DNA from 3 places in the Peribacillus sp. NPDC060253 genome. Region 3 is predicted to be linked to each of the others. Evidence: riboswitches for the same ligand, from Rfam matches in the RefSeq annotation. Region 3 holds a riboswitch; each other region holds the start of a gene.

Region 1 (7,124 bases), on a different contig from region 3:
TTTATCATTGGATTGATTAATATTGGCTTGATGTCGTTAATGGCCATCCTTTTAACAACATCCACCCAGCTTTATTTGATAGATCTTGCAGGTATTTATCAACCAAAAGCTACAGGGCTAGCTGCTTCACTGATGCCAGTAGCAAGCAATGTCGGTATCGCCTTTGGTTCCGCACTGGGCGGAGTCGTTTACCATCAGGGAAACTTGCTGAATGTGACATGGGTCGGTGGGCTGGTTGCTATCTTTGCCAGTCTTCTAACTTTCCTAAGTTATCGCTTAGACCAAAAACAACAAAAGAAGGCAGCATAAGAGGATGAAGAAGCAATAAAAAAGCAGTTCTCGTGCAAAAATCACTCGTTAGAAACATAGAGTGTGGTTTCCTTTATATTGAAAAATTATGAAGCTAATCCAAACAATTTATGGATAAATTCTTATTGGTTTTGGGCAAGCTTCACCCTTGATAAACCTGTTTCTTTTTAATCACATGCATGGCTTCTATGCCACTCAGTATGTAAGTAGCTGTACGAAATGATTTCTATCCTTACATCGAACGAACGCGCTTTTTTTATAAAACGATGATCCTGTTCTACCATATTATTGTGATATTTAACTTGCCTTATTTGCATGCCTTCAAGCATGCGATTCTCTTCTTTTAACTCTTGAATCGCTACAGGATAGGCTGGATTTTTATCCACTGTTATGACACAAGGTTTACAAACATGAGAAGTAGCCAAGGCTTTCTTGAAAAGCGCTTAGCTGCTTGTTTATCTCTTGATTCCCTTAGATAAAAATCAATCGCATTCCCTTCTGAATCGACTGCACGATATAAATAAATCCATTGACCTTTTACTTTGATATACGTTTCATCAACTATTCAAGAGTCATTTGTTGGCTTAAGATGACGACGTACTCTTTTATCTAATATTGTTAGACCATTTTAAACCTGTATTGATTATCAAGACCAATTCCACCTAATAAACTATTAGCGAGTGTCTCGCTTTGCTCAATTTTTTCTGATAGTATAGTAGATTGAATCAATGGAGTTCTACTTACAATTGAAGCGATTCGTTTTCTTGCTTCCCAAACGTCACGGAAAAAGATGAATCCAGCCCAATACCGCAGCCATTTCCATCGATTATCCATGTATTCTTAATAAAATATTTCTAAATTAGCCTTGCAACAGAATGGATTATCTGCTATATTACAGTCAATTAAATATTTTCTTACTTCATACTTTTTGAAGTGAGGATAGAGGAGCAAAGACCATTAGTACACATTTTGAGGAGAATGAGATCCTATGACTAGTGTGGAAAGGGGAATTTGCCGAAGCGGAAAGAATCTCATATTCTTGAAGCTGGTTCTGCTATTGAATAAATACAGGACTGTCATATAGGAAACTATATGGAGGGCTATCTTACGCACCGAAACGATTTTTTTGATAAATATTGTTTCTACTGCAGCAGCGAATCCTCGTTGTTGCTTTTTTGCGTTTACTCCTGAATGGCCCTAACCACCTCTGAGTTTTTCAAAAAAATTATACAAAAGGGTGTGAAGTTATGAATTTTGGCCAAGTATTAACCGCAATGGTTACCCCGTTTAATCATAATAATGAGGTTGATTTTTATGCTACGAGAACGTTAGTAAATTATTTAATTGCTAATGGTTCTGATGGATTAGTTATAGCTGGTACAACCGGAGAGTCTCCTACATTAACAGCAGAAGAGAAAGTAGATTTATTCAAAGTTGTTGTAGAAGTTGTTGATGGAAGAGTTCCAGTCATAGCTGGAACTGGCTCAAATAACACGAAAGCTTCTATCAGCTTAACAAGGCAAGCAGAGGCAGCAGGAGTCGACGGAGTTATGCTCGTTACCCCATACTATAACAAGCCGTCTCAAGAAGGATTATTTCAGCACTTTAATGCTATTGCCCAATCAACATCATTACCTGTAATGCTTTATAATATCCCAGGACGAAGTGTTGTAAACATGTCAGTAGAGACGATTGTTCGTCTCTCAAAAATCAACAATATTGTGGCATTAAAAGAAGCAAGTGGTGACTTAGATGCCATGGCACAAATCATTAGCGAAACAACTAGTGATTTTACTTTGTACAGCGGCGATGATGGATTAACAATACCGGTTTTAGCCATCGGTGGAACAGGCATTGTTTCGGTTTCTTCACACATAATTGGTAATGAAATGCAAGAAATGATTAATAGCTTCAAAAATGGTGATGTCCGTGGTGCTGCTTCCATACATCGTAATCTTCTTCCAATTATGAAAGCATTATTTGCTGCACCAAGCCCATCACCGGTAAAATCAGCATTAAATATGCGAGGGCTAAATGTTGGCGGTGTCCGCTTACCATTGCTCCCTTTAAACAACGAAGAAAAAACAGCTCTACAAATAGCTCTACAACCTAGTAACGTAGAATCTGTGTTATTAAAATATTAAAGCGAGACTTAAATACCGACTTTCTAATTAAAGACCATAATAAACGGGATAAGTTTATAAAAAGCAGTGCAACTTCGAAAGAAGTGCACTGCTTTTTGATTGTTTGCTCGACTTAGGGCTTAAACTAGTAGAAATAGCTCGTGGTTATAAGCTTAACGATATTATTGAGTCAACTGAACCAGCATTAATTATAGATCCTGACCTTTAATTCACCGCGATTTGCCAAACGAAATAACCTATCTAACTTTATGGGGTCAGATCAATCTTTACTGGTCGACCTTTTAATACGAACGCATCTGTTAGTTCATTAATAATAGGTGTACTCCACACTTTAGTGGCTATTTCAGGAAAAATAGCAGCAACGCCTCTGAATGCCAGTCGTTGAGTTTCTTTAGTAACGAGTTCTAATCCTACTTCTTTTTTTTCTGCTTTTCTTTAGAAAAAACGTTATCAGAATGGTAAGAATGACACAGGGGACCCATTCTAGAGATAAGACAGAAAATTTATTAGTTTCTTCATTGATTGCTTCTTTTTTAATCGAAGCAGGCACTTCTGTTTTCCTAACATCAGCCACTTTTTTAAGGTCAAAAGATTCTATGGCCGTCCCTTCTTGGTTCATGATTGAGAGAATACCATCATTACCGGTTTTAAGACTAGGTTCATCACTAGTTAAATATGTATAGTATAAGTCTTCATTCAGCTTGTAGGATTTAGAGTGGTCAGCTGAATAAAATATGTTATTTTTATCTATTTTGGCGGATTTAAAGTTTGCAAAGCCATTGCTGAATAGCAGCTCAGTATCAGAGTAGGCTTCCTTGTCTGAAGGAGCTTTAAGGGTAACGGCAATCAAGTCCTGTTCTCCTCTAGTAGCAGTAGAAATCAGGGTATATCCCGACTTACTAACGAAACCGGTTTTCCCACCTGTGATTCCCTCATAGGGAATTTCGCCTTTTAACATTTGATGATGGGTAACTAAAGTTGTGTCCCATGTTTTCACTTCCCATGGTAAATCCTTATTCCCCAAATATTCACGGAAGGTTTCATTTTTCATTGCATATTGGGTAATTTTTGCAAGGTCATGTGCTGTGGTTACATGGTTCTTGTCAAACAATCCATGAGGGTTCGTAAAATGAGTATCGGTGACGTTTACTTCTTTTCTTAAAAACTCATTCAAGTCCTCCATGAACTTTTTCTCACTACCAGACATATGCTCGGCTATTGCTATAGCTCCATCATTTCCTGAGTTGATTAGCGTACCGGCAATTAATTTGGAAAGCTCTATCTCCTCCCCAGGTACAATGAATAACGAAGAGCCTTCTGCCTCAGCCGCTTTTTTACTAATAGTCACCATTTCGTTCTTATCCCCGTGTTCTATAGCATATATAGCTGTGGCAACTTTCGTTAGACTGGCTGGATACATTTTTTTATTTGGGTTTTTTTCGTATAATACCTTCCCACTTTTCGCATCAATAATGATCCCGGCGTCACTAATGAGAGGTAAGTCGGATTCGGCACTTACAGTTGTTGATGCAAAGGGGATTAAAGCCAAAATGAAGATAAAGAAAAACTTTTTCATATAACTCTCCTTGAATGAAAGTAAAATCCTATATAGTCATAATAAAGTAAATTGAATGTTTAGAGATGTTTTTTTGAAATTGTAATAAAACAGTAATTACCCTTTAATAATCATGGAAAATTCTTGGGTAATAACCTCCATTTAATTTCCTGAAATAACTTTATTAGGGCTGTTACCCTTTAAGTGGGAGCCTTTGTTTTTAAAAAAAGAATTCTCCATTATCAACAAATTTGTATTTTTTATTTTTCATCTTGCTGACGAGGGGGTGTGCAAGCATATTGACCATATCTTTTCATGAAAAAACCCTTCAAACTGAAGGGCTCTAGTTACTCATTAGGTGCTTAATCATGACATTACTTACTGAAAAAGAATGCCAGGGTGCAACAATACTGCTCCCTGGCATTTTTTGAAACACTTTTTATAAGGTTGCTAACAGCAAAAACATCATCTTTATAAAGAATTTAAAAATGGATACATACCCACTCGCCACGACAGGAATTATTTCATGAATTATCCAAGTTGGATTAAACGAACCCTCCAATCTAATATCAAGGTAATAAGATTAACCTTTATTTAAAACAAGAGATCATAAGGTTAATGAATCAATTTTTCAAAAAAGAGAAGCCCCCTCTTCTCATTCTGAAGAGGGGGTATTGCGTCCCTTTAGTTACAAAGAAATAACACTGCCTCTGCAAACTTTTTTAATAAAGCACCTGTGGTTGATTCAAAACCTTTCAAGACTCTAGTTATGAGCAGACTTTTTCAACATTTGTTTATGATTATGAGAAATTCGAATTAATTGTATCTTCAACTTTCTTTAACATACCTTTATATGCGTCTTCATCAAGGTAACCAATACTTCCGAATAGTAAATGTTCCACAGGTTCGATTCCAGTGAAATCAAATATCCCAATGTCGGAGGTAACTTTCAAGCCTGCTGTCATACCCACCTTATCGTAAACCTCGTTAGGCGTTCCATGTGTATTGATAATGAGGCCCTTTTTACCCTTTAATAACTTAATTATACCTTCTTCTCCAGCAGAATAAGCAAACCCAAATGCAAATACTCGGTCTACATACCCTTTAAGAATTGCTGGAAGACCTGTCCACCAAATAGGGTAAATAAATGTTATAACATCTGCTTCAGTAATAAATTCTTGTTCCGTTTTAATGTCATCTGGAGTTTTTCCCGCTTTCATAGCTGCTGTGTCTTCTGGTTTCAGAACAGGTTGAAAATCAAGTGCATATAAATCACGGACAACAACATCGTGACTGTCCTTCTTTAATGCATGAACTGCTGTTTCCAAAATAGAGTGATTTAAGCTATCAGGGTATGGATGTGCATAAACAACTAAGTGCTTCATTTCAAACATCCTCCAATCATTCTATAATTTTCATTAGATTATTAAGCTTTACCTAATATTATAGTGTTAGACATTTTTTAAAAAGTAGTCATTTTCTTATAACATAGTCACAAAAATAGTACCATCGAGAAAGATATGCATTAATTGGTTAGTATTATCAATCCCTACAAATGAAATGGAGTTCGTGGAATGTAAATGGCCTCCCAGTACTGATATTACCTCTTCATCAGCTACTCTCTCCTGCCATAAAGTTGCAATGACATCTGGTGGGATTTATAAAAAAAAAACAGTCAATAATGACTGCTCTTCTTCATGATTACAGTGTGACTGAACAGGTTCCCATTTCATTTCCACCCCAGTTCAGTGAAAGCTTGTCCTGATCTGAAAGAGGACCGACGCCACTAGGAGTACCGGTAAAGATAATATCTCCTTCCCCAAGCCCAAAATGCTCTGCTGTAAATTCTATAATTGTTTGTAAATCGAAAAGTAAGTCTTTAATATTTCCCACTTGTACACGCTCTCCATTTTTTAACAGAGAAAAATCTACTTGTTTACATGCTTCGACACCCTGAAACGGAATAAATTCACTAACAACAGCTGAATTTTTAAATCCTTTCGCCAAAAGCCAAGGATGCTGCTTTTGTTTTAACTGTGCTTGAACATCTCTAAGTGTTAAATCCAACCCAATGGCCATGGCATCTACTATTTCATCCACTTTCATTCCTGTTTCGTAAGGCTTTGAGATATGTATGACAAGTTCGGTTTCATAGTGAATGGAGCCCTGATTACTTGGCAACGTAATTGCCTGACCATTTGCTTCAACAAGCGAATGAGTTGGTTTTGAAAATAAAAAAGGGGAAGTTGGTACTTCATTATTTAATTCTTTTGCATGCAAAGCATAGTTTCGGCCTACACAATAGATATTTTTAATGTCTTTCATCATTAAACTCACTCTTTTCTTTTATAGATTATATTTTCAGATTTCTTTTTGGAACTACACACCTGCTAGTATATTAGCATTATTGTTGATAAGGAGATTTGAGGACTTTTTGCATAAATCGTTTTGGATTATCAATCTGTTCAAAATCGTATTTGTTATATAATGAATGTGCATCATTCGTTGCTAACATAAACCTACGAACCCCTTGCAGTTCAGGGTGATTAGTAATGGTTTCCATCAACCATTTTGATAATCCTTTCTTACGATAGTTTGGTAATATGAACACATCACTAAGATACGCAAAAGTAGCTAAATCTGTTATCACTCTTGCAAATCCAATCTGTTCACTATCTTCATTATCTAATTCACCTTTGAATACTCCAAAACATAAGGGAGTATTTTCAATTGACTTTATTACTGTTTCCTTGGATATACCCTTTGACCAGTAGGCTTCTTTACTCAAAAAGTTATGTATTACATGTAAATCTAAATACTTCTTATTAGTAGAAATAGAAAATTCGTTATTTATCCATTTATCCATTTCAAGTCCTCCTAATTCTTTCTATTACCTGTTGTCATTATATCAAATCAATGGCACAAAACCCTCAAATAATTCATCAATTATTTCCTTTGTTTTACAATAAGTCCCCGGTTTTGGAAAAATTCGAATGGGTATCATTCGGTTATTACATTCTAGTTCTACAAATGATTTTTTCCCAAAAACACTTTAGCAACCTGCCTCTTTCATTTCTACGGCTACTTCGTCATTCATTTTTCTCATTTTGGCATCG
Region 2 (7,124 bases), on a different contig from region 3:
TAACAACAGCAATATTGTGACCAAAGAAAAATCTATTCGTGATGAAAATTTATTTTGTTCTTCCATACTTAACTCTCCCTTAAAAAGGCTCCTGCGATATATCTTTAAATACACTTATTCATTATACTTTAAACAAATAAAATCACAACTATATCGAAGAATAGTTTACAGGCTCCATGAAGTTATCCGCATGGAGCCTGCTGGGAGAGGAAACTATGAATGTGATTCCTTTGACTTCCTCCGTTTCAGGAATCTGCTCACCAGTCCATGGCTTGGGGAAAAGAGAAAGGCCAATCCGAATAATAAAGCGGCTGAACCTACCATGCAACCAGATATCGAGGCATCCAAAACGGTAGCTGAATAATAGCCGATGAGAGAACTCAGTATTCCAACACCGATACTAACCAAAATCATCCGACTTAAACGGTCTGACAGCAGATAAGCTGTTGCAGCAGGTATGATGAGCATTCCCACCACTAAAATGGAGCCTACACTATCAAAAGAAGCCACTGTAGTCAGTGAAATGAGGCTCATCAATAAATAATGAAAGAAAAGGACAGGGATTCCCATTGCAGCCGCAAGTGATGGATCAAAGGAAACGAGTTTAAACTGTTTGAAGAAAAGGAAAATCAGTATGAGATTCAAGATCAAACAACTGCCCACAATCCAAACCGCTTTTGGTCCGGCCCCGATTCCACCGATTGTCATCGTGTTCCAGGGTGTATAGGCAATTTCTCCATAAAGGACATGTTCCAGGTCAAAATCTATTTGTTGTGTATACAAGCTCACCAGTACAATCCCCGTTGCAAAAAGGGATGTGAATACAATCCCGATTGCTGCGTCAGATTGAACGCCCGACGATTGGAAAAGCTGGATTAAGAATACTGTAAGTAAGCCTAGCGCAGCTGCCCCGATCAGCATTGGAACCGAGTCACGAGTCCCGGTTATTAAAAATGCCAATACGATTCCGGGTAACACGGAATGACTGATGGCATCCCCTATCAACGTCATTTTCCTGACTATTAAAAAACACCCTAATACACTGCATGAACTCGCCACTAATGCTCCTACTAAGATAATCCAAAAATCATTCATGATGGATGGCTCCCTTTCCTTCTTTCCTGTTCGAGAGAATATTTCTTTTTCGTCGATACCCTTCTCCATACAGATGAAAGCACTCCACGTTTAGGTGCAAAAAGCATGGAAAAGAAAAACCATACCGTCGCTGATAAAACAATTAACGGTCCTGTTGGCAAATCATTGACAGTTGTACTGATTAACGTGCCGGATACACCACTCAACATTCCGAATATCCCAGAAAGGATGACCATGATATGCAGCCGCTCTGTCCAGTACCTCGCAGAAACCGCAGGCGTGATTAGTAGAGATGCCATCAATACGACACCAACGGCTTGGATACCGATCACTACAGCTGCCACGATCAGCATCATGATGAAATAATCCAGAAAAACGACCGGCAGTCCCATCCCCTTGGCAAAACCAGGGTCAAAGGACAGTAGCTTGAATTCTTTAAAAAACACGGTACAAGTGAAAATGAGTATAAAGGAAACCGTCATCATCATATATACATCGGACATGACCATTGATGCCGTCTGGCCGAATAGAAAGGTATCCAACCCACTCTGGTTTCCATACTCGCTCTGCTGGATTTGTGTAAGCATGACAATTCCGAAACCAAAGAAGGAAGATAAAACAATTCCCAAGGCCGCATCCTGCTTGATCTTACTGTATCTCGTGAGCACACTGATCAAGAAAACAGCCACTAAACCTGCTAGTGCCGCACCAATCAAAAAGAAGGAAGTGGATTTCACCCCTGTTAATATAAAAGCGACGCAGATTCCGGGTAACGCTGCATGTGCGAGCGTGTCTCCAAGCAAAGACTGCTTTCTGAGGTAGGCGAAACTGCCGATGACTCCACTGCTTAATCCGAGGAACATCGTCCCAAGCAAAATCCACCTTGTATTAGGATCTGTAATAATATCCAGTATGTTCATCGTGTACACCTCATTTTAATAAAAGGCCGGACTTCGTGTCTGATAGTATCGCCAGGCGGCCTCCGTAAGTTTCCTGTAAGTATTCAGGAATGAAAACTTCTTCTGTCGGACCTATTTTCATCACCTTTTTATTCAGTAACATCGTCCAGTCAAAATATTCCTTTACAGTCGATAGATCATGGTGCACAACAAGAACGGTTTTGCCTTTTCCCTTCAATTCCATCAGCAATTGTATGATTGCTTTCTCGGTTGCTGCATCTACCCCTACGAACGGTTCATCCATAAAATAAATATCCGCTTCCTGGGCCAATGCACGAGCCAGGAAAATCCGTTGCTGCTGTCCGCCCGAGAGCTGGCTGATCTGGCGGTTAGCGTATTCAACCATCCCCACTTTATCCAGGCACTCCATCGCCTTCTGCCTTTCAGCCTTCCCTGGTCGCTTCAGCCATCCGAGGTGACCATATCTACCCATCATCACTACATCTAGCGCGTTGGTTGGAAAATCCCAATCTACTGATTCCCGCTGTGGTACATAGCCAATACTCTTCCTCATCGATTTATAAGTAGATCCCTTTATTGTAATTTCTCCCGATATTTTTGGAATCAATTCGAGTATTCCCTTTATCAAGGTCGATTTCCCTGCTCCATTGGGGCCTATAATACCGATTAAATTCCCTTCCGGCACCTCAAATGAGACATCTTCAACAACCGGTTTCTTATGATATGCAATCGTTAAATTCTCGACCTTCAAAGCTGCTTGATCCATCTTTTTTCCTCCCCTTATTTCAAAGCATGGACGATGGTTTCTGTATTATGACGGACCATACCGATATATGTTCCTTCTTCCGTCCCTTTTTCACCCATCGCATCCGAGAATAATTCACCGCCGATTTTCACTTTGTGCCCTTGCTTCCCAGCTCCTTGAATGACAGCCTCGATAGCCTTCCTTGGCACGCTGGACTCTATGAAAATCGCTTTTATTTTGTTCTCCACAAGGTAATTCCGCATATCCGTCACATCTTTTGATCCATATTCCGATAATGTATTGATCCCTTGAAGCCCTCTTACGTCCAAACCATAGGACTGACCGTAGTATCCAAAAGCGTCATGTGCTGTAACGAGCACCCGTTGGTCTTCTGGTATTTTATTTATTTCATCTTGAACATATTTATCAAGTTCCTCCAACTGCTGAACATACTCTTCATAATTATCAAGAAACTCTGCTTCATGATCTGGATCATTGGCAATCAACTCTTTCTTCACTGACTCCGCCGCAACCATCCAGAGCTTTACATCAAACCATACGTGGGGATCATGTTCCGTTGCACTCACTTTACGGAGTTGTTCCTCCTTGAAGTCCTCCGTTACGGCAATCGTCGGTTTATCCTTGCTCATCATTTCAAAGATATCCGTCATTTTTCCCTCTAGATGGACCCCGTTATAAAAAATCATATCTGCCGAATCCAGTGTCTTCACATCGCCCTGTGTCGCTTTATAAAGATGGGGATCCACTCCGGGTCCCATTAAACTGGTGACCTCGACATGTTTACCGCCAATATTCTCAACCAAGTCCCCTATCATTCCTGTCGTAGCAACTACGTTCAACTTGCCATTGTCCTTATCCTGTTTGGTCGTGTCATTGCCGCACCCCGTTAAAATCAGCATTGCAGCAAGAACGCCCCCAATAGATTTTAGAAAACCCATCATATTCCCTCCCCTTTTTCGTTTCCCTAAAAATGTTTACCGTATGCAAAATTAAGTGTAAATTTTTTTACATTGTCGTAAATGCTAAAAAGTTTCCTCTGTACAACTTATTTTATACTATACACAATTATACAAAAAAAGTGCAACTCTTTTTTAACATTTCAAAAAGGCCAATGTCTTTTACACACAGCAAAAACTGTCTGGAATCTCTACTAGGGAGCTTCCAGACAGTCAGTCATTTCTATAGGTACATGAAACGTAACGATGAAGTTATATTTATATTGTGGAGTTGTTATGGTGAATATAAACTAGGGAAGCTTTTTTCTAATGTTTATGATGGGACGACGTGAAATTCGCGAGTAAATGCGCGGTTTTCACGAGTAAAACGCTAAAACTCACGAGTAATCGCGGATTTCAAGGGGGATATTTTCATAGTAGTATCAAGCTTGTACTGCTCCATCATTTTTCCGGCTTCAAAGATATTGCCAAGTACGCCAATCCCAATTCGATACCGCAAAGTACAATCAGGCTGATTAAAGTTTGGACCATCATGATTTCCTCCTCCTCTAAGACTTAAACCAATCTTAAAGGATGAAACCCATACCAGAACAAGACCCTTTCTGTAAAAATCTTCAGTAGCCTTATTCTGCTCTCTTGCTCTGAAATGGGTTTCATACGGTACAATATAAAAAAAGAAAAAACGGTGATCCTATGACAAATATTAAAGAAATCGCTCAATTTGCAGGTGTATCTGTCTCAACAGTGTCTCGCGTATTGAATAATCATCCATATGTAAGCCCTGATAAAAGAGAGAGCGTTTTACAAGCCATCGATCGCTTGAATTACTCAAGAAACATCAATGCCATACATCTTTCGAAGGGCAAAACGAATCTTATCGGCATTATCATCCCTTTCACCAATCACCCCTATTACGGGGCAATCGTGCACGGAATTACTAAGCAGGCTAACGCAATAGGCTGCCATATAGTCATCTTTGAAACCCATTATGAAAGAGAGAAAGAAATTCAAGCGTTGAATATGCTGCAAATGAAGCAACTTGATGGCATTATCGTTTGTTCAAGAATTTCGGAAATGAAAGTCCTATTGGAATATCAAAAATACGGTCCGATTATTTTATGTGAAGATACAGCCCAGGCTGAATTATCGTCGATCAGCATAGATCATTATGCAGCCTTTTCCTGTGCCCTTGAATACGTGATTGCTAAAGGATATAAGAAGATTGGTTACAGTCTCGGCCGTAAAAAGAGCAGGAACAGTTTTCTTCGAACAAAGGCCTTTAATGATATCATGAGAAATCATCAACTTATAAACAATAAAGAATGGCAGTTTGAAGGCAGTTATCACATCAAAGACGGTGAACAATTGTTTCAGGTGTGGAATTCGATGATGGATAAACCGGAAGCTATCATCATCACTAATGATGACACGGCTGCTGGATTCATTCTTACTGCTAAGAAATCGGGAATAACAGTTCCAAACGATGTCGCCATCCTCGGCTTCAATAATGATAGCCTTAGTGAGATGCTCGACATCACGACCATTTCCTTGCCGCTGGAATGGATCGGTAAAATGGCAGTGGATCTATTTGAGAATCCTGAAGTAATCGAACATGTGAAGCTGGACTACGCCCTTATAAAAAGAAAGAGCGTTTAATGTTATTTTTGTATGTCGCAATTTGATTATTTCCTTTTGCCAACCCTTCTAGAACTAGGAAAAAATAACCACATAAAATAATGATTGCGATATCTATTAGAATATTTTATAATTTTGATATAGTAAACTTTACTCAATTACTAGCAATCAATTAATGATTTCAGGAATATCTTGAGTAATATCGTACGACGTCAACAATGCTGGCGCGACGATTTAAGAAAATTGAATACTTCCTCATTTACCGATGAGTTAGAGGCTGCAGCTTATAAAAGTAAAACGGACGAGATTCTGGAAAATTCAAGACTCCGTTTGAAAGGATAAGTTGCCGAAGTTTGGGTATATTCCATGTATATCCTTGCTGGCGGTGTTACCGAACAGGAACATCACTGTCACGTTTTTCTAAAAACGTGGGGAGCTATCTTCGGAAGGATAAACGGGTTTATTATAAACAGCCGTCGATCTTTTTCGACTGCTGTTTTTTTATATTTCGTTCCCTTCCAATAAAAAGGAGTGTAACATCAATTGTCAAATTCACAAAAAGCATCAAGCCCTACTGAATTGAAAAGGAGCCTGAAAGCGCGGCACTTAATGATGATTTCATTGGGTGGAACGATTGGAACAGGTTTATTTTTAGCAAGTGGCGGTGCGATTCATTCGGCCGGACCTGGCGGTGCCTTGGTGGCATACGCGGTCATCGGCATCATGGTTTATTATTTAATGACAAGTCTCGCAGAAATGGCATCGTTCATGCCGGTGGCCGGTTCATTCCGTGTTTATGCTTCCAAATTCGTCGACCCGTCTTTCGGTTTTGCGATTGGATGGAACTACTGGTATAACTGGGCAATCACCATTGCCGCCGAATTGGCAGCCGTTGTCTTAATTATGAAGTTCTGGTTTCCTGATAGTCCTTCCTTTATCTGGAGTGGTATCGCGTTAATCATTATGTTTCTTATTAATTATATGTCCGTTAAAGGTTTTGGCGAGGCCGAGTTCTGGTTTGCTATGATCAAAGTCGTGACAGTCGTCATTTTCTTGATCACTGGGGTTCTGATCATTCTCGGAATCATGGGTGGGAATGACCCAATTGGTTTTTCAAATTTCACTATGGGTGATGGCCCCTTTAACGGTGGTTTCTTCACGATCTTAGGCGTTTTCATGGCTGCCGGTTTCTCGTTCCAAGGAACGGAATTGCTTGGAGTGACGGCTGGTGAAAGCGAAGATCCAGAAAAAAATATCCCAAAGGCGATCAGATCCGTTTTCTGGCGCATCATTTTATTCTATATCCTTGCCATTTTTGTAATTGGTATGATCATTCCGTTTACTGATTCACGTTTATTGAGTCAAGATGTTGCCGTCAGTCCATTTACGCTCGTATTTGAACGTGCTGGCCTTGCATTTGCAGCATCCATCATGAACGCGATCATTTTATCATCCGTACTCTCTGCCGGTAACTCTGGCATGTACGCTTCAACTCGTATGCTCTGGGACTTGGCACGTGATGGGAAAGCGCCAAAATTCCTTGGAAAGTTAGATAAAAGAGGAGTACCCGTGAATGCACTTATCGTGACTTCTTTAGTTGGCTGCGTTGCATTCTCAGCTTCATTTTTCGGAGATGGTGTCGTTTATATCTGGTTATTGAATGCTTCAGGTATGGCTGGATTCGTAACATGGGTCGGGATAGCGCTTGCCCACTATCGGTTCCGCAAAGCCTACGCAGCTCAAGGCCTTGAT
Region 3 (6,860 bases):
TATGAAAAAAAATATTGCTGCTGCGATAGAAGAAGAAATTGAAACTGAACAAATTCAAACTGAAGATTTCCAAGTTCCAGCTTTCGGATATGAATTAATCAGAGAAGTTCTATTGAACGATATTCTCGGAAAAGACTCTAATCAAATCCTCTATTGGGCAGGTAAACAGCTAGCAAGAAAATTTCCATTGAATGGCGATCAGGAAATTATTGGATTTTTCCAGAGCGCTGGATGGGGCAATCTCGAAATCATGAAGTATACGAAAAACGAGATGGAATACTCATTGACCGGTGAAATAATCAGCCGCCGACTGGATTTACATCCTGACTGTCACTTCCAACTTGAAGCCGGCTTCCTTGCCGAGCAGTTTACACTGCAAAAAAAATTCCTCAGCGAATCAACGGAAGAAGTCAAACGCCGCGCAAAAAAGGTGACATTCACCATTCAATGGGATCCCAGAGATCCAATCTAATAAGCCCATAAAACAGACTTACCCTTTTAACCGGAAGTCTGTTTTTTTATTGGGCTCCATTCATTCTCAAGCTAGTACATTTGCATGCTGTCCAAGTTTAAATGCTTCATGAAGAGATTCGACAGCCTTCACCATTTCCTTTTCATTGACAACTGTCGAGACTTTTATTTCCGATGTGCTAACCATTTTCACTTGGATGCCTGTATGGGCCATCACTTCGAACATCTCGGCGGCCACTCCTGGATTGGATACCATACCGGATCCGACGATGGACACTTTGGCCAAACCGCCTTCCGTTTCAATACGATTGAATGCCAATTTTTCTTTATTATTTTCCAGCACGATCAAGGCTGCTTCCGTATCTTCACTTTTAATGGAGAATGATAGATTGGTGGTATCCTCGGCGGTCATGCTTTGAATGATAATGTCCACATTAATTCTGTTTTTCGCAAGTGTCGTGAAAATTGTTGATAATACACCAAGTGATTGGGGCAAACCATATACTGTGACTCTTGTAATACTGTCTTCAAAAGCAATGCCGCGTACGATTAAGTTTTCTTCCATAGTTGCTTCCTCCTCAATGATCGTTCCTGATTCTTTCTCCATGCTCGAACGGACTTCAAGCGGAATTTGATAGTTTTTTGCATATTCGACAGCCCTTGGATGAAGGACGCCTGCCCCCAGATTGGCAAGTTCCAGCATTTCATCGTAAGAAATGGATTGGAGTTTTCGAGCGCCTTTTATGTAGCGTGGGTCCGTTGTGAAAACACCCGTTACATCCGTATAAATATCGCATCTATCCGCATTCAGCGCTGCAGCGATGGCAACCGCCGTCGTATCGGAACCGCCTCGCCCTAAGGTAGTGATCTCCCCATTTGCATCGTTCCCCTGGAAACCGGCTACGACCACTATTTTCTTTTCCAAAAGCTGAGCTTGGATCCTTGAAGCATCGATGTTTAAAATCCGGGCATTCCCATGAACGGATTCCGTTTGCATGCCGGCTTGCCAGCCAGTATACGAAATGGCTTCATGTCCTTCTTCAATCAATGCCATCGTTAACAAGGAAATCGTTACCTGTTCTCCTGTAGTCAATAGCATATCCATTTCCCTCTTGCTCGGGGATCCGGAAATATCACGGGCCATGGAAACCAATTGATCCGTGGTTTTCCCCATAGCCGAAACAACGACGACTACCTCATTTCCATTCTCCGCTTCCTCGATTACCCGTTTGGCAACATTTTTGATTTTTTCTACGCTACCGACGGATGTTCCGCCGAATTTTTGAACGATTAATGCCATCCTCATGCACCCTCTCTACCTTTTTAGGCAATAAAAAAAGCAATGAGAAATATCTCATTGCTGTGATCACATATCTAATACTGTAAACACAGTGAGATAGCTCTCCAGGGTATAAACCCTGACAATCCGCCATTTATTAAATGTCAGACCAGAAAAACAAGGTATGAGTCTTGTCTTCCTTCGGCGTCCTCCCCTTTCAAAACCTATCATGGAAGCTCATACTTCTCCAGGTTTTTACTCTTGAATTCCGCACCTCTATCAGCACTTTTAAGTTGTCTAATTAAAAATTCCTTCTAATCATAGCATAGAGATTTATCGCAAGCAAGATTATTCTTGCAATTTTCTAACGATTCCCTCGGCTACCCCTTTTGGCATGCCTGCGTCCATAATTTCCTCGGTCGTTGCCTCTTTGATTTTCTTCAATGACCCAAAATGCTTTAATAATTGCTTTCTCCGCTTTTCCCCGACTCCTGGAATATCATCAAGCTGTGAGTGAACCGCATTTTTCCCGCGTAGCTGGCGATGAAACGTAATCGCAAACCGATGCACTTCATCCTGAATTCTTTGCAATAAGTAAAATTCCTGACTCCGTGAATCAAGCGGAACAAGTTCAAGCGGGTTGCCAATCATCAATTGCGATGTTCTGTGTTTTTCATCTTTAATCAAACCCGAAAGTGGAATATCAAGGCCCAATTCATTTTCCAAAATATCTCGAACTGCTTCCACATGTCCCTTTCCGCCATCAATGATGATTAGATCCGGAAGTGGCAGCCCTTCTTTCAATACTCGTGAATATCTTCTTCGAACCACTTCACGCATCGATTCATAATCATCAGGTCCCTGGACCGTTTTGATCTTATATTTGCGGTACTCCCTTTTTTCCGGTTTCCCATCAATGAACACGACTAAAGCGGAAACAGGGTCACTTCCCTGGATATTGGAGTTATCGAAGGCTTCAATTCGATGCGGGGTATAGATGCCCAATTGGAACCCGAGGTTTTCCACGGCTTTGATCGTTCGTTCTTCATCTCGTTCAATCAAAGAAAATTTTTCCTGTAGGGCGATGGAGGCGTTTTTATTCGCCAGTTTAAGCATATCTTTTTTCGCTCCCCGTTTCGGGTGAATCGTTTTCACACCAAGCAGCCCTTCGGCCATTTCGGCATCCACTGATTCAGGAAGCAAAATTTCCTTTGGTTTAAAGTGGTTGGTAATCTCGTAAAACTGACCCAGGAATGTAAGAAGTTCCTGTTCCGGTTCATCATAGACAGGAAAAAGTGAAACATCCCTTTCTATCAATTTACCCTGTCGCACAAAAAATACTTGAACGCACATCCAGCCTTTATCATAGGCAAAGCCAAATACATCACGGTCGATGAAATCCGTCGTCATCATTTTCTGCTTCTCCATCGTGATATCGATGTGGGCAATTTTGTCACGGAACTCCTTGGCCCTCTCGAAATCGAGCTCTTCGGATGCCTCCAGCATTTTTTCTGTCAGTTCTTTTTTTATCTCGGTATGGCCGCCGTTCAAAAACCGATTGATATCCTCCACCATTTTTTTATATTCCTGTTCCTCTACATCATATACACATGGAGCCAGACACTGTCCTAGGTGATAATAGAGACAAACTCGATCCGGTAAGGTATTGCATTTTCTAAGAGGATAGATGCGGTCAAGTAATTTTTTCGTCTCGTTAGCCGCAAAAGCGTTCGGATAAGGACCGAAATATTTCCCTTTATCCTTTTTGACTTTTCGCGTAATGATTAGACGGGGATGCCGTTCCGCCGTCAACTTAATAAAAGGATACGTCTTATCATCCTTAAGCATGACATTATATTTTGGATCATGTTTTTTGATTAGGTTCAACTCTAAAATAAGAGCCTCGATATTGGAAGAGGTGACAATGTATTCGAAATCCTCTATCTCATTAACGAGCCGAAATGTCTTTCCATCATGGGATCCCCTGAAATAAGAACGGACACGGTTTTTCAACACTTTCGCTTTGCCTACATAAATGATCGTTCCCTGACGATCTTTCATTAAATAACAACCAGGTTGATCGGGAAGAAGGGCAAGTTTATTCTTTATTTGTTGGTTCATATATACAGCCTCCTGTTATCCCATTTTCAATATTATATATCAAGATAGCGAAAAAAGCTTCAAGTCCGCAGACTTGAAGCTTTTTTTAGCTATCTTACTATTAAGCGTGTTTTGCAATAAGTTCAGCAAGAGCTTCTTTTGGTTGGAAACCAACCACTTTATCCACCACTTCACCGTCTTTAAGGACGATTAATGTCGGGATGCTCATCACACCGAATTTTCCTGCTGTTTCTTGGTTTTCATCTACATCAACTTTTACGATTTTCGCTGTATCGCCAATTTCAGTATCAAGCTCTTGAAGTACAGGAGCGATCATTTTACAAGGTCCGCACCATGGTGCCCAAAAATCTACAAGAACGACACCTTCGTTCGTATCAGTCGTGAAAGTTTGGTCAGTTGCATTTACAATAGCCATATATATTTCCTCCTCAAATTTACTCAAATAACTAAAGACAGTATACCATTGAAGGTAGAAACGATGCTAACATTTTGCTTCAGTGGTAGGATGTCCTAAAAAAGAGCGAATATGCAGGCTTAACGCTTTCCCTATTAGCCCAAATAAAGGGGCAAGACGTGTATCGGCTTAGCCGAATGTCTTGCCCCTTGTCTTTCATTTATTTGATTTACGCGTTAACTTTTAGTTTTTTGAATTCTTCCGTCAGTAATGGAACGACTTCGAAAAGGTCTCCGACAATTCCGTAGTCAGCTACATTGAAAATGTTAGCTTCAGGGTCTTTGTTGATGGCAACGATAACTTTGGAGTTGGACATGCCAGCTAAATGCTGTATCGCTCCAGATATTCCGCAGGCAATATAAAGGTCAGGTGTAACGACTTTACCCGTTTGCCCGATTTGCAGAGAATAATCGCAATAATCCGCATCACATGCACCACGGGAAGCACCTACCGCTCCGCCAAGAACTTGTGCCAGTTCCTTTAATGGTTCAAAGCCATCTTCACTTTTCACACCACGTCCGCCTGCAATGATCACTTTTGCTTCTGAAAGGTCGACCCCTTCACTTGCTTTTCTAACAACATCTTTAATGATGGTGCGTAAATCCTTAATATCCACACTTAATGTAGAAACATCACCAGAGCGGGACTCGTCTTTCGCTAATGGTTCAATATTGTTCGGACGGATTGTCGCGAAAATCACTCCATCTGTAACAATTTTCTTTTCAAATGCTTTACCAGAATAAATCGGGCGGGTAAAAACGATATTTCCGCCTTCTTCTTCAATGGAGGTAACATCTGAAATCAATCCTGATTCAAGCTTTCCAGCCAATTTAGGGGCAAGGTCTTTTCCGAGAGCCGTATGCCCGAAGAAAATTCCTTCTGGCTTTTCCTGCTCGATGACGGCAAGCAAGCTTTGTGCATAACCATCTGATGTATATTGTTTCAATTGATCATTTTCAACTGCAACAACCCGGTCTGCACCATGCTGAATCAATTCATTCCCAAAATTTTGAACACTGTCACCAACTAAAACACCTACGATTTCTCCGCCATCAGCAGCAAGTTTAGCCGCACCGATAGCTTCAAATGATACATTTCTTAGTGAACCGTCGCGAACTTCGCCCAATACAAGAAACTTTCTAGCCATTTATAAAAACCTCCTGGTATCTTTTTGTTGTGTGTTGTTAGTTCAGAAAAGAACAGTTTTGATTAAATCACCTTTGCTTCGCTGCGTAATAATTGAACAAGTTCGCTAACTTGATCACCGATCTCGCCGTTCAATACCTTTCCAGCCTCTTTTTTAGCGGGAAGATAGATTTCTATCGTTTTTGTTTTTGCTTCAACATCTTCTTCTTCCAAATCCAGGTCATCCAATTCCAATTCTTCAAGCGGTTTTTTCTTCGCTTTCATGATTCCTGGTAATGAAGGATAACGTGGCTCATTTAACCCTTGTTGAGCGGTCACCAACAATGGAAGAGATGCTTCGATCGTTTCAGAGTCCCCTTCAACATCGCGGATAACGCTTACATTTCCAGCTGCGATTTCCAATTTAGTGATGGTTGTAATATAAGGAATTTCCAAAATTTCTGCAACGCGTGGTCCCACTTGACCAGAGCCGCCATCGATTGCAACGTTTCCTGCAATGATTAAGTCTGCATTCTTGCCTTTTAAGTATTCACCTATGATTTTGGCAGTCGTGAATTGGTCACCATTTTCTATGTCGTCTTCTATATTAATCAATACGGCTTTGTCGGCACCCATAGCAAGCGCTGTACGTAATTGCTTTTCAGCCTCTTCGGTTCCGACTGAAATTACCGTTACTTCGCCGCCATGTGCATCACGCACTTGGATTGCTTCTTCGACCGCATACTCATCGTATGGATTGATGATGAACTCTGCTCCATCCTCATTAATTTTCCCGTTGGATAGAGTAATCTTTTCTTCTGTATCAAATGTTCTTTTCAGCAGCACATAAATGTTCACGATAATACCTCCCGAATAATTTGAGTTTTGAAGATTATGAATATTATTGATATATATAATTGTATTCTTCAGATTTCATCAAAATCCTGCATAATATTTAAAAATAGTTATTTATATATGAAGGGAAATCATATCATTTCCCTTTGAATACAGCTTCTCTTTTTTCAATGAAAGCTCCAATTCCCTCTTGTGCATCAGCCGTATCGAAAGCTTGGCCAAAGAGAACGGCTTCCCGTTCCACACCTTTATAGTAGGAATCATGCTTAGAAAAATTCAATAGCTCTATAGCCGCCTTTAACGCAAGAGGACTCTTCTTGGCAATTTTATTGGCTAGCTCCACCGCTTTTGGAATTAGTTCTTCATCCGTGTAGGCATGATTTGCCAGCCCGCATTGTACGGCTTGGATACCAGTAATCGGTTCACTTGTAAACAGCATCTCAGCTGCTTTTGCTGTACCCACATAACGAGGAAGTCGTTGGGTGCCTGCAAATCCAGGTATTAAGCCGAGCTGAAGCTCAGGCAAACCTAGTTTTGCCCTTTCGGTTACCAAAC

Evidence for each region. Region 3 has a riboswitch for lysine ahead of ACFWE9_RS24710 (aspartate kinase). Riboswitches for the same ligand answer to the same signal wherever they lie in the genome.
Region 1: it holds a riboswitch for lysine, as region 3 does, so the genes downstream of both, dapA (4-hydroxy-tetrahydrodipicolinate synthase) here and ACFWE9_RS24710 (aspartate kinase) in region 3, are expected to answer to the same signal.
Region 2: it holds a riboswitch for lysine, as region 3 does, so the genes downstream of both, ACFWE9_RS03545 (amino acid permease) here and ACFWE9_RS24710 (aspartate kinase) in region 3, are expected to answer to the same signal.

Annotation. Positions count from the first base shown of each region.
Region 1 covers NZ_JBHXAS010000091.1:10,536-17,659, reverse strand. The annotation lists gene ACFWE9_RS19870 (MFS transporter) at 1-309, shown strand, start outside; partial or broken gene ACFWE9_RS19865 (IS6 family transposase) at 432-922, opposite strand; gene ACFWE9_RS19860 (hypothetical protein) at 928-1,143, opposite strand; lysine riboswitch at 1,242-1,420, shown strand; gene dapA (4-hydroxy-tetrahydrodipicolinate synthase) at 1,557-2,453, shown strand; gene ACFWE9_RS19850 (D-alanyl-D-alanine carboxypeptidase family protein) at 2,845-4,029, opposite strand; gene ACFWE9_RS19845 (NAD(P)H-dependent oxidoreductase) at 4,809-5,393, opposite strand; gene ACFWE9_RS19840 (fumarylacetoacetate hydrolase family protein) at 5,710-6,333, opposite strand; gene ACFWE9_RS19835 (GNAT family N-acetyltransferase) at 6,413-6,874, opposite strand; partial or broken gene ACFWE9_RS19830 (glycine betaine ABC transporter substrate-binding protein) at 7,061-7,124, opposite strand, start outside.
Region 2 covers NZ_JBHXAS010000007.1:69,975-77,098, reverse strand. The annotation lists gene ACFWE9_RS03575 (FtsW/RodA/SpoVE family cell cycle protein) at 1-66, opposite strand, end outside; gene ACFWE9_RS03570 (metal ABC transporter permease) at 214-1,095, opposite strand; gene ACFWE9_RS03565 (metal ABC transporter permease) at 1,092-2,015, opposite strand; gene ACFWE9_RS03560 (metal ABC transporter ATP-binding protein) at 2,026-2,781, opposite strand; gene ACFWE9_RS03555 (metal ABC transporter solute-binding protein, Zn/Mn family) at 2,796-3,719, opposite strand; gene ACFWE9_RS03550 (LacI family DNA-binding transcriptional regulator) at 4,431-5,393, shown strand; lysine riboswitch at 5,636-5,819, shown strand; gene ACFWE9_RS03545 (amino acid permease) at 5,916-7,124, shown strand, end outside.
Region 3 covers NZ_JBHXAS010000169.1:57-6,916, forward strand. The annotation lists gene ACFWE9_RS24705 (YslB family protein) at 2-472, shown strand; gene ACFWE9_RS24710 (aspartate kinase) at 539-1,771, opposite strand; lysine riboswitch at 1,861-2,037, opposite strand; gene uvrC (excinuclease ABC subunit UvrC) at 2,099-3,871, opposite strand; gene trxA (thioredoxin) at 3,972-4,286, opposite strand; gene ACFWE9_RS24725 (electron transfer flavoprotein subunit alpha/FixB family protein) at 4,495-5,472, opposite strand; gene ACFWE9_RS24730 (electron transfer flavoprotein subunit beta/FixA family protein) at 5,535-6,308, opposite strand; gene ACFWE9_RS24735 (enoyl-CoA hydratase) at 6,442-6,860, opposite strand, start outside.